DNA from 3 places in the Plantactinospora solaniradicis genome. Region 3 is predicted to be linked to each of the others. Evidence: riboswitches for the same ligand, from Rfam matches in the RefSeq annotation. Region 3 holds a riboswitch; each other region holds the start of a gene.

Evidence for each region. A riboswitch is a leader RNA that binds a small molecule or an ion and turns the genes downstream of it on or off. The one in region 3 is predicted to bind cyclic di-AMP.
Region 1: linked by a shared signal. The riboswitch ahead of ACFP2T_RS20100 (coiled-coil domain-containing protein) and the one ahead of ACFP2T_RS35980 (C39 family peptidase) in region 3 are both predicted to bind cyclic di-AMP.
Region 2: linked by a shared signal. The riboswitch ahead of ACFP2T_RS23890 (C40 family peptidase) and the one ahead of ACFP2T_RS35980 (C39 family peptidase) in region 3 are both predicted to bind cyclic di-AMP.

The regions. Positions count from the first base shown of each region.
Region 1 covers NZ_JBHSPR010000017.1:87,943-91,209, reverse strand. The annotation lists gene ACFP2T_RS20105 (glycoside hydrolase family 65 protein) at 1-651, shown strand, start outside; gene ACFP2T_RS20100 (coiled-coil domain-containing protein) at 685-1,713, opposite strand; cyclic di-AMP (ydaO/yuaA leader) riboswitch at 1,717-1,847, opposite strand; gene ACFP2T_RS20095 (transposase family protein) at 2,268-2,489, opposite strand; gene ACFP2T_RS20090 (hypothetical protein) at 2,710-3,135, opposite strand; gene ACFP2T_RS20085 (hypothetical protein) at 3,110-3,267, opposite strand, start outside.
Region 2 covers NZ_JBHSPR010000018.1:472,013-475,279, reverse strand. The annotation lists gene dcd (dCTP deaminase) at 1-368, shown strand, start outside; gene ACFP2T_RS23890 (C40 family peptidase) at 515-1,480, opposite strand; cyclic di-AMP (ydaO/yuaA leader) riboswitch at 1,565-1,703, opposite strand; gene ACFP2T_RS23885 (N-acetylmuramoyl-L-alanine amidase) at 1,991-3,267, shown strand, end outside.
Region 3 covers NZ_JBHSPR010000046.1:12,803-16,069, forward strand. The annotation lists gene ACFP2T_RS35975 (GNAT family N-acetyltransferase) at 1-621, shown strand, start outside; gene ACFP2T_RS35980 (C39 family peptidase) at 831-1,676, opposite strand; cyclic di-AMP (ydaO/yuaA leader) riboswitch at 2,084-2,224, opposite strand; gene mdlC (benzoylformate decarboxylase) at 2,481-3,267, shown strand, end outside.

The sequences.
Region 1 (3,267 bases), on a different contig from region 3:
CCGCTGCTGCTCAACTATCCGTACTTCGACCTGTACCGGAAACAGGTGATCAAGCAGGCCGATCTGGTGTTGGCGATGCACTGGCGGGGGGACGCGTTCACCGACGAGGAGAAGGCGGCGAACTTCGCCTACTACGAGCGGCGCACGGTCCGCGACTCGTCGCTGTCGGCGTGCACCCAGGCGGTGCTGGCGGCCGAGGTCGGGCACCTGGAGTTGGCGCACGACTATCTGGGCGAGGCCGCCCTGATGGATCTGCACGACCTCAACCAGAACACCCGGGACGGCGTACACGTCGCCTCGCTGGCCGGCGCCTGGATCGCCCTGGTGGCCGGGTTCGGCGGGCTGCGGGACCACTTCGAGACGCTGGCCTTCACCCCTCGACTGCCGAGCCGGATCGACCGGTTGGAGTTCTCGCTCCGCTGGCGCGGGGTGCACCTGCGGGTGGACGTGCGGTCGCACGAGGCGACGTACGTGCTGCGGGACGGTGATCCCGACGACGTCATGGAGTTGCTGCACCACGGTGAGCTGCTCCGGGTCACCTGCAACAACCCGGTGACCCGGCCGGTGCCGCCGATCGAACCGTCCGGACCACAACCGGCGCAGCCGGCCGGTCGGGCACCGGTGCGACGGACCCCGGAGCACGAGCCGTAGGCCGACCCGGGCGCCGTCCGCCTCCGCCTCCGCCTAGAGCAGCGACAGGTGTACGTGGTTCGTGTGGTCGCTGGACGGGTCCCCGTGCGCACCGCCGTACGACTTCCAGCCGGTCGTCGGCAGCCAGATCTGCCGGTACCAGATGACGTAGAGCACGCCCAGCAGGTCGGCGTTGCGGACGAAGAAGGCGGCGAGGTTGTTGCCGTAGGTCCGGTCGGGTCCCTTGGCGTCCCCGCCGAACCCACCCGGCAGGGCGGAGAAGTCGCAGGCCCGGCCCTTGGGGTGCTCGTACGGCCCGCCGGAGCGGTAGCACGAGGTGAACCGGGTGAAGCCGGCCCGGCGGGCCTCGGTGAACGCGTGCAGCGTGCGTGGGCTGACGCAGCCCGGGGTGGTCGGATCGGGCTGGTTGCACGACTGCGGCGGCCAGGAGCCGTCGCTGTTGCGTGGCGCCGACCGGGCGACCGGTGAGTTGGCCACCACGAAGCCGCCGGTCGAGGCGCCGCCGACCAGCGCCAGCGCGCGTTCGGCCGCCTGCCTCTGCCGCAGCATGATGGAGAGCTGCCTGCGTTCCTCGACGACCTCGGCGTCGAGTGCCAGCTTCGCCCGGGCGGCCCGGTCCCGGGCCTGCCCCAGTCGACGCAGCGTGTCGTTGTCCCGCATGGCCACGACCTCCAGCCCCCGGGCGCGCTCCAGGAACTCGTCGGCCGAGCCGGCGTGCAGCAGCGCCAGCACCGGGCCGATCCGGCCGGTCTGGTACGCGTTGCGGGCGACCAGTTCGATCTGCGGCCTCAGTTCGGCTATCCGGCGCTCGACGCGGACGAGTTCGGCGGCCAGCTTCGCCTGCCGGGCCTTGGCGTTCGCCAGCGCGTTCCTGGCCTGTAGATAGCCTCGTCCGGTGGATTCGAGCACGTCGCGGAGCAGTGGCGTGTCGCCCTCGTCGCCGAGGGTGGCGGGGTTGTGTGCCGCCGCCGCGCCGGGTCGGGCCGCCGCTCCGGCGAGCGCGCCGACCGTGGCGAGCAGTGCCAGGACCAGCGGTAACCGCCGACGTCTGGATCCCGTCATGCATGTCCCTCCGTCGGCCGCCTACCGGGTTAGCTGACGGGTTCGGGACGGAACAAGTCCCTACCGCGGTCGCGGACTCACCCCACCTACCTGGGTCCCCGGCTCACCCGAAGGTGATTCGGCGGCGGTCGCGCCGGCACGGAGGGGACGCCACCGGGCGAAACCGGGGTCAGCTTACCGGACCAACCGGGTCAATGTGGTGGAAGTGAGCGGCCGGGCGTGGAAAATGCGCCTGGTTCGGGTGCCCCTACAACCCCGCCGTCCGATCAACTTTCGCTGCGGTGTGGGTCAGGCGAACGTTGTGGGGCTTGTGCGTCGACGTGGCACCCGGGGGGTGGCTTTCGTGGCGGCTGAAGGACCGAAGTTGACCGGCGCGGCATCAAACCCTCAACCAGATCACGGACCACGCGACCTGACAGCCGGTCGTCCATGGAGGGTCAAAGGGGCGTACGTACCGTTATCTCTCGATGACAGGAGGATGGGAATTGTCAGCTCCCCGCGCTAAAGGATGTCTCGCAACTCGGTGAAAGCGTTGCCTGGCAACGGTGCTGCCGTCACCCCGCGAGGATGATGTTGTGGAGGTGGGCGATACCGGAAGCGGTGTCGGCCAATGTGCGGGCGGCGCGGCGGTAGTCGCGAAGGATCTTGAAGCACTTCATCCTGGTCAGGGCGTGCTCGACCTGCGCTCGGACGGTCCGGTGCTGCTTGTTCAGGTTGGCCTTCCAGTCGGGTAGCTCCCTGCGCTTCGCCGGCTGGTGGAGCTTGAGCCGCAGCAGGCGGACTTGCTGGACAGGATCGTTGCCGGTCTGCAGATCGCCGTCGCGGACCTCACGGCTGCGGCTGTGTTCCCAGTGCCGGCTCGTAGGCCGCACAGAGAATCGTTCGAGCTGGAGACTGGTAGTGACCCTGACGCGCCAGGCCTGTTCTCCTCGCTTCCGTAGAAAGGAAAATTGCCAGGTACTCTTCTTGGACGTGAGGAAGGACTGGCGGAATTCCTTAGCTTTCGGCGAGCTGCTTGGCTCGGCTGAGCAGTGAATCCAGTTCGGCGTCGGAGAGGTTTGCCTCGACTAGGACCTTATGTACGGCGAAGGTTTGCACTCTGCCAAGCATCTCCGGCGGAGCCTCAAGATCCACCGAAGAGTCCAAGACTGCGAAGATGGCGTTCTCGGCCTGCCCGGCATCGATTTGATCGGCTACATCTGCGTTATCGGATCGCAGTTCGGCTACGAACTGCCTGATCGCACGGTCGTCACGCCTCCCGTCGAAATGTAGATCGATTGCGTAGAAGAAGGCGGCGCTTAGGAAAGCAGCAAATCCGTCCCAGCCGTCTTCGTTGAGTTGAGCTTCGATTCGATCATTTGCCGTGTAGTCATCCCGCACGAATGTGCGGATGTAATCAACTATCTGTGGCCTGATCTTCATTTGATCGTTTCCTCTCGCGACGCTTTCTTGCGCTTTGAACAGCCACTCTGGCCGCTAAGGCGATACCTGCAACTGCCAATACGGCATCCGCAATCGGGTGGCCGGACTTAGCTGTCTGTGGAGGCGACGGCG
Region 2 (3,267 bases), on a different contig from region 3:
CCTTCGTGCTGCACCCCGGCGAGTTCGTGCTCGCGTCGACACTCGAGGTGATCTCGCTCGGCGACCAGCTCGCCGGCCGGCTGGAAGGCAAATCCAGTCTGGGGCGGCTCGGCCTGCTCACCCACTCGACCGCGGGCTTCATCGACCCCGGGTTCTCCGGCCACGTCACCCTGGAGCTGTCCAACGTCGCCAACCTGCCGATCAGGTTGTGGCCCGGGATGAAGATCGGCCAGCTCTGCATCTTCCGGCTCTCGTCGCCGTCCGCGCACCCGTACGGCTCGGCCGTCTACGGCTCGCGCTACCAGGGGCAGCGCGGGCCGACCCCGAGCCGCTCGTGGCAGAACTGGCACACCTGGCCCACCCGCTGAGCTGACCCGAACCGCCGCGCTGCGCACCGCCCGCGGTACTACCGGGTACTACCGATACGAGAGGCCCCCGCCGCGACTGCGACGGGGGCCTCTCGACGTGCTGTGCGGTCTTCCGGGTTCGGCTTCCGGTCGACCGACGGACTGGATCAGCCGGGTCTGCCGAAGCTGTGGATTTCGCCGTCGTCCATCCGCTTCATCTTGACCGGCTCGCCGGCCCGGGAAGCGTGCACGATCCAACCACCTCCGACGTACATCCCGACGTGGCTGAGGTCGGCGTAGTAGAAGACCAGGTCACCGGGTCGGAGCTCGGAGCGGCTGACCGACTTGACCTTCCCACGCTGCGCGCGGGCGTTGTGCGGCAACGACACGCCGCCCTTGGCCCAGGCGGCCAGGGTCAGGCCGGAGCAGTCGTACGAGTTGGGGCCTTCGGCACCCCACACGTACGGCTTGCCGATCTGCTGGCAGGCGAACTTGACCGCCTTGCCGGCGTTGCCACCGGGGTAGGTGGCCGGGCAGGGTGCCGGGGCGAGCGGACCGGCGGAACCGTTGCCGTACGCCTGGATCCGCAGCTTCTGTAGCCGGTCGACCTCGGCGTCGATTTCCTTCTTCTTCTTGGCCAGTTCGGCCTCGGTCTTGGTGAGCTGGCTGACCAGGGTGTCGAGCGGGCGCTTCTGGGCGTCGTACTTGTCCCTGAGGTCGATCACCGCCTGCACGTCGCGCTGCTGCTGGCGGGCGAACTGGTCGAGTACCGAGAGCTGGCCGACGAGTGCGGCCGGCGACTTGTTGGTCAGTAGGGCGTTGATCGACGAGGCCTTGTCGCCCTTGTACGCCTCCACGGCGAACTCGCTCACCCGGTCCATCGCGGCGTCGATCTGCGTCTGGAGTGGGGCGATCTTGTTCCGGAGCGTCTTGGCCTGGGCCTTCTTCGCGGTCAGGTCCTGCCGGGTGGCGTTGTGCTTCTCGACGATCGGTTCGAGCTTGCGCCAGGCCGTGTCGATCTGCTTCTCGATCTCGGCCACCGAGGGTTCGGCGAGGGCCGGCGTGGTGCCCACGAACAGCACGGCGACGCTGGCCAGCACGGCGAATGCGGCGACGAGAATGGACCTTCGCAAAGGCGGTGTCGCCGTCCCGGCACCGGTCGTTACCGACCGGAGGGACTGCGACCGCGGGGCAAGGGGAGCCACCGGGGTCCGTACTCCTTCTTCCGTAGCCCGCCTACCGGGTTAGCTGACGGGTTCGGGCGGGAAGAGATTCGCCCTACCGCTGACGCGGATTCACCCCATGGTGCCCGGGTCCCCGGTTCGCTGATATTCGACGATTCGGCGGTGTAGAGACGTCGCCGCCCGGTTGGGCGGCCTGCCGTCGTCTCCGACGGTCCCCAACATTAGAGAAGCCTGTTATTCAAACGCAACCCGTGATCCGAGTCGATTCGTTACGTATCGGGATGCTCGCTGAGGGTGCGAGCGAACAAGCGTCCGAAACTGAGCGAACAAGCGTCCGAACGCCCTCTGAAATAGGTGAAGATTTCCTACATCGTGATGAGTGAGGCCGGCAGCTATTGACGGACGCCGGTCCCGGGTGGAGGGTGATCATCAAGCCCACCCCCGGCGAATGGAGGTTCGATGCCTCGGACGACAATGCCGTTGAGCAGGAGAATCGCGCTCGGTACCGCCGTGGTCGGCGCCGTCGCGCTGGTGCCGTCCGGCCCCGCGCCGGCGGCGGCTCCGGCGACCGACGGCCGGCAACAGGAGTACGCGGCCGCGGCGAGCGAATTCGGCGTACCGGAAAGCGTTCTGCTCGGCGTCTCCTATCTGGAATCTCGTTGGGACACCAACGCCGGCACGCCGAGCACCAGCGGCGGGTACGGCCCGATGCACCTCACCGACTTCGCCTATCTCGACGGGCTGGCCGGACCGCCCCACGAACACGGCGAGGACCGGCGTGGCGACAGCGCCCGGCCCGCCGCACCGTTGCACCCGAGCGTCACGGACGAGGGAACCACCACCGGAGGGGACAGCGCGGCACCGGCACCGGGTGCGCAGACCCTCGACGCCGCCGCCGCGCTGACCGGGGTCGACGAGCGGGCACTGCGGACCGAACCGGCGGTGAACATTCGGGGCGGGGCGGCGCTGCTCGCGTCGTACCAGAAGGCGCTGGCCGGACCGACCGGCCGGACCAGCGACCCCGCGGCCTGGTACGGCGCGGTGGCCCGGTACGCCGGCAGCGACAGTGCGGACGCCGCGCGGACCTTCGCCGACGAGGTCTTCCGGACCATCACCGAGGGTGCGGCCCGGACCACCGACGACGGCCATCGGATCATCCTGGCCGCGCACCCCGGACTCGTACCGGCCCGAGCCTGGCTGGACCGGCTCGGCCTGCGCAAACCCGCCCGGCCGGACGGGTTGGAGTGCCCGCGCGACATCTCCTGCGAATGGATCCCCGCGCCGTACCAGGCGTTCGGTGCCGGTGACTACGGCAACCACGACCTGTCCGACCGGCCGGGACGGCAGAAGATCGAGTACATCGTCATCCACGACACCGAGGGGAGCTACGACACCACGCTGCGCCTGGTGCAGGATCCCACCTACGTGAGCTGGCAGTACACGTTGCGCTCGGCGGACGGGCACATCGCGCAGCACGTGAAGGCCAAGGACGTCGCCTGGCACGCCGGCAACTGGTACGTCAACGCCAAGGCGATCGGGCTCGAGCACGAGGGCTACGCCGCGCAGGGCACCTGGTACACCGAGGCGATGTACCGCACCTCGGCCAAGCTGGTGCGCTACCTCGCCGACCGGTACGACATCCCGCTGGACCGCCAGCACATCATCGGCCACGACAACGTGCCCGGAATCCTGCCGGCGAACGTCCGGGGCATGCACTGGGACCCCGGGCCGTACTG
Region 3 (3,267 bases):
GAGCTGCTGACCGCGCTCGTCCCGCTGCTCCCGCGGCGCTTCGACGCCCATCTGTCGCCGGGCGGGGAGGCGGTGCTGGCCCGACACTTCGGGGTCGAGCCGCGCGGCACGCACCTGAAGATGGCCCTCACCGACGCCGGCAGGCTGGACCGGGTGGCGCCGGCCGGCGAGCTGCTCGGACCGGCCGACGTACCCGAGTTGGCCGTGCTCTACGCGGCGGCCTACCCGGAGAACTGGTTCGACCAGCGGATGATCGAGACCGGCCAGTACGTCGGGGTGCGTCGCGACGGCGAACTGCTCGCGGTGGCCGGGGTGCACGTCTGGTCCCCCAAGTACCGGGTGAGCGCCCTGGGCAACGTCACCACCCACCCCCGCGTCCGGGGGCAGGGACTGGCCACGGCGGCGGTGGCGGCGCTCTGCCGGCGGCTGCTGGACACCGTCGACCAGGTGACCCTGAACGTCAAGGCGGACAACGTCGCCGCGATCGCGCTGTACCGACGGCTCGGCTTCACCCCGGTCGCCGAGTACGGGGAGTTCGTCGTCGGGCGCCAGACGCCGACGACCCCGCCCGCGGCGCCGGCGCCGGCGCCGACGACCCTGCCCCCGGCGCCAGCGGCCTGACGGCGGCCCGGGTTCCGGCACGGGTCCGCGCCGCGAGGCCGTCTCGCGTCCGGCTCGGCCGGCGCCGCCCGGATCCGGGCAGGAAGTCGGAAACAGTGTCGAATGGGTGCCGGACGACGTCCGCCGGCCCACTCATCCGCCCGCGTCGGCACGGGACGCACGGACGGATGAGGTGGGCCGGCGGACGGAACCGAACCGGCGCTACCGGGTCAGGACGAGTAGCCCCGGGTGGCTGCCCAGTTTGCCAGGTCGATGGTGGTCATCCAGTAGGTGCTGTCGTCGCCCGGGATGGCCGGGTCGGCGATCTTCACCGTACGTCCGTCGTCGCGGTAGCCGACCACGGTCAGGTAGTGGCCGCCGGGGTAGCCGTGCCAGCCACCGTCGACATCCGTGGCCGAGCCCGCGATGTTGGCCACCACGGCGTACCCGTTGGTGACCGCGTGTACGACGTCGGCCTGGAGCTGGTCCATCTGGGCCGGGCTCGCCGCCCCACCGGAGAGCATGGTGCTCCGGTAGAAGTCGGTGCCGATGACCTTGTTGAGCACCCGGGTGGTGTCCTGGGCGGAGTTCGTTCCGTTCATGGTGGTGCCGAGGTCACCGGCCACCTCGTCCTGGCTCGGCCGCTCGCCGCGGACGGTCAGGGCGATCCGGGTGGCCGCCGGGCCGCAGTACCAGCCGTTGATCTGGGCCTGGAACTGGTAGTCGAGCACCTTGCTGGCCGGCGGCGCCGGCCGCTTGCTCGGGGTGCTGGTCGGGGCCGCCTTCGCCGCGCTCGACGCCGCACGGGTCGGCTCGGCGGTCGCCGGGTCCGACGGGCTGGCCGGCGCGGCCGTTCCCGGTGCGGTCGTCTCCGCCGCCTCGGCCTGGGCGGCGGACCGGCCCAGTTCCGCGACGGCCACGGTCGAGGTGTCGGTGGGCGTCGCGGACTGCCCGGTCGAGGCCAGCGCGACGCCGGTGGTGGACGCCGCCGCCGCGACCACGGCCGCGGCGAGCGCGAGCCGGGTACGGCCTCCGGACGTGGCATTTCTGAGCCGCTGGTAAACGGGATGGTTCAACGTGATCCTCCAGGGAAATACGCGTTACCAGTCGTTTGAATTCGACCGGTCACGCGTCGTTTCTATCCGCTGTCGAGAATGCGACGCGATGCCACGCTTATCAGCGCGGAAACAGTTCTTCCGGCCTGGCCGTCCAAGGCACACCGTGGTTCGGCACCATCTCCGAGCCGCTGCGGGCCGGCCGGCGCATTGCGCACCGGGGCCGGGCCTCACCGGGGGCCGAGAAGCTCACCGGGGCCAGCGGCCCCGAGCCGTCCTCGCGTCACAAACCGCTATCTGGCCGGGGTCAGCGACCCGCTTCGGGCCGGGGGGCCGGGGGCAGGGGCACGGCAACCGGTAGTCGGCGCGCGGTGAAGCGATTGAGCTGGGGGGATGGGCCGGAGCCCGGGGGGTACGGCACGTACAGGTTCTCCTTCCGACTCCGCCTACCGGGTTAGCTGACGGATTCGGGCGGGAAGGCCGCCCTACCGCGGGCCGTGGCTCGCGGATTCACCCCAGATAACTGTGGGTCCCCGGTTCGTTACTTAACGACTCGACGGGTCTGCTCCGGTGTCACCCGCATGGCAACCAATGGGCCGGACCAGACCCGCCGACATTACTGGCCCGGTTCCGTCCATGCCAACCCCTCTCAGCAGCGGAAACAGTGACCGACGCCGCGATTTCGCCCGATCGTCCCCCGCTTCGGGCCGCCGACGGGCCGTACGGATAAAGCGGCATGATCATGTACGCGTACGGTATGACGGAAATGAGCGGGTTAGCCCGGTGGTCCGCCCGTGGGACGAGGACTCCAGGAGGCTCCATCCGATGACAACGGTGCACGAAGCGACCTACGACCTGCTCCGTTCCCTCGGCCTGACCACCGTGTTCGGTAACCCGGGGTCGACCGAGGAGCCATTCCTGAAGAACTTTCCGGCCGACTTCACCTACGTACTGGCCCTCCAGGAGGCCTCCGCGGTCGCGATGGCGGACGGCTACGCCCAGGCGAGCGGAAGACCCGTACACGTCAACCTGCACACCGCACCCGGCACCGGAAACGGAATGGGCAGCCTCGTCACCGCCTGGCACAACAAGACACCGATGATCGTCAGCGCTGGCCAACAGACCCGGACGATGAATTTGTTCGAACCGATGCTGACGAATGTGCGCCCGACCCAGTTACCCGAGCCGTACGTCAAATGGAGCCATGAACCACTGCGTGCCCAGGACATCCCGGAGGCGTTCATGCGGGCGTACGCCACCGCCGTGCAGGCACCGGCCGGCCCGGTCTACCTGTCGCTGCCGCTCGACGACTGGGACGAGCCGGCCTCCGGCCCTCCGGTGGTACGCCGGGTGAGCACCCGGGTCGCGCCCGATCCGGAGGTACTGGCCAAGTTCGTCGAGATCCTGGCGCGGAGCCGGAACCCGATGCTGGTGATCGGCGCCGGCATCGACCGCAGCGGCGGCTGGGCCGAGGCCGTCGCCCTGGCCGAACGGCTGGGGGCACCGGTCTGGCAGCCGCCGTTCGCGGACCGCATCGGCTTTCCGCAGGACCACCCGCAGTTCCAGGGGCTGCTGCCGCCGGCCATCGGCCCGCTCGCCGAGAAACTGGCCG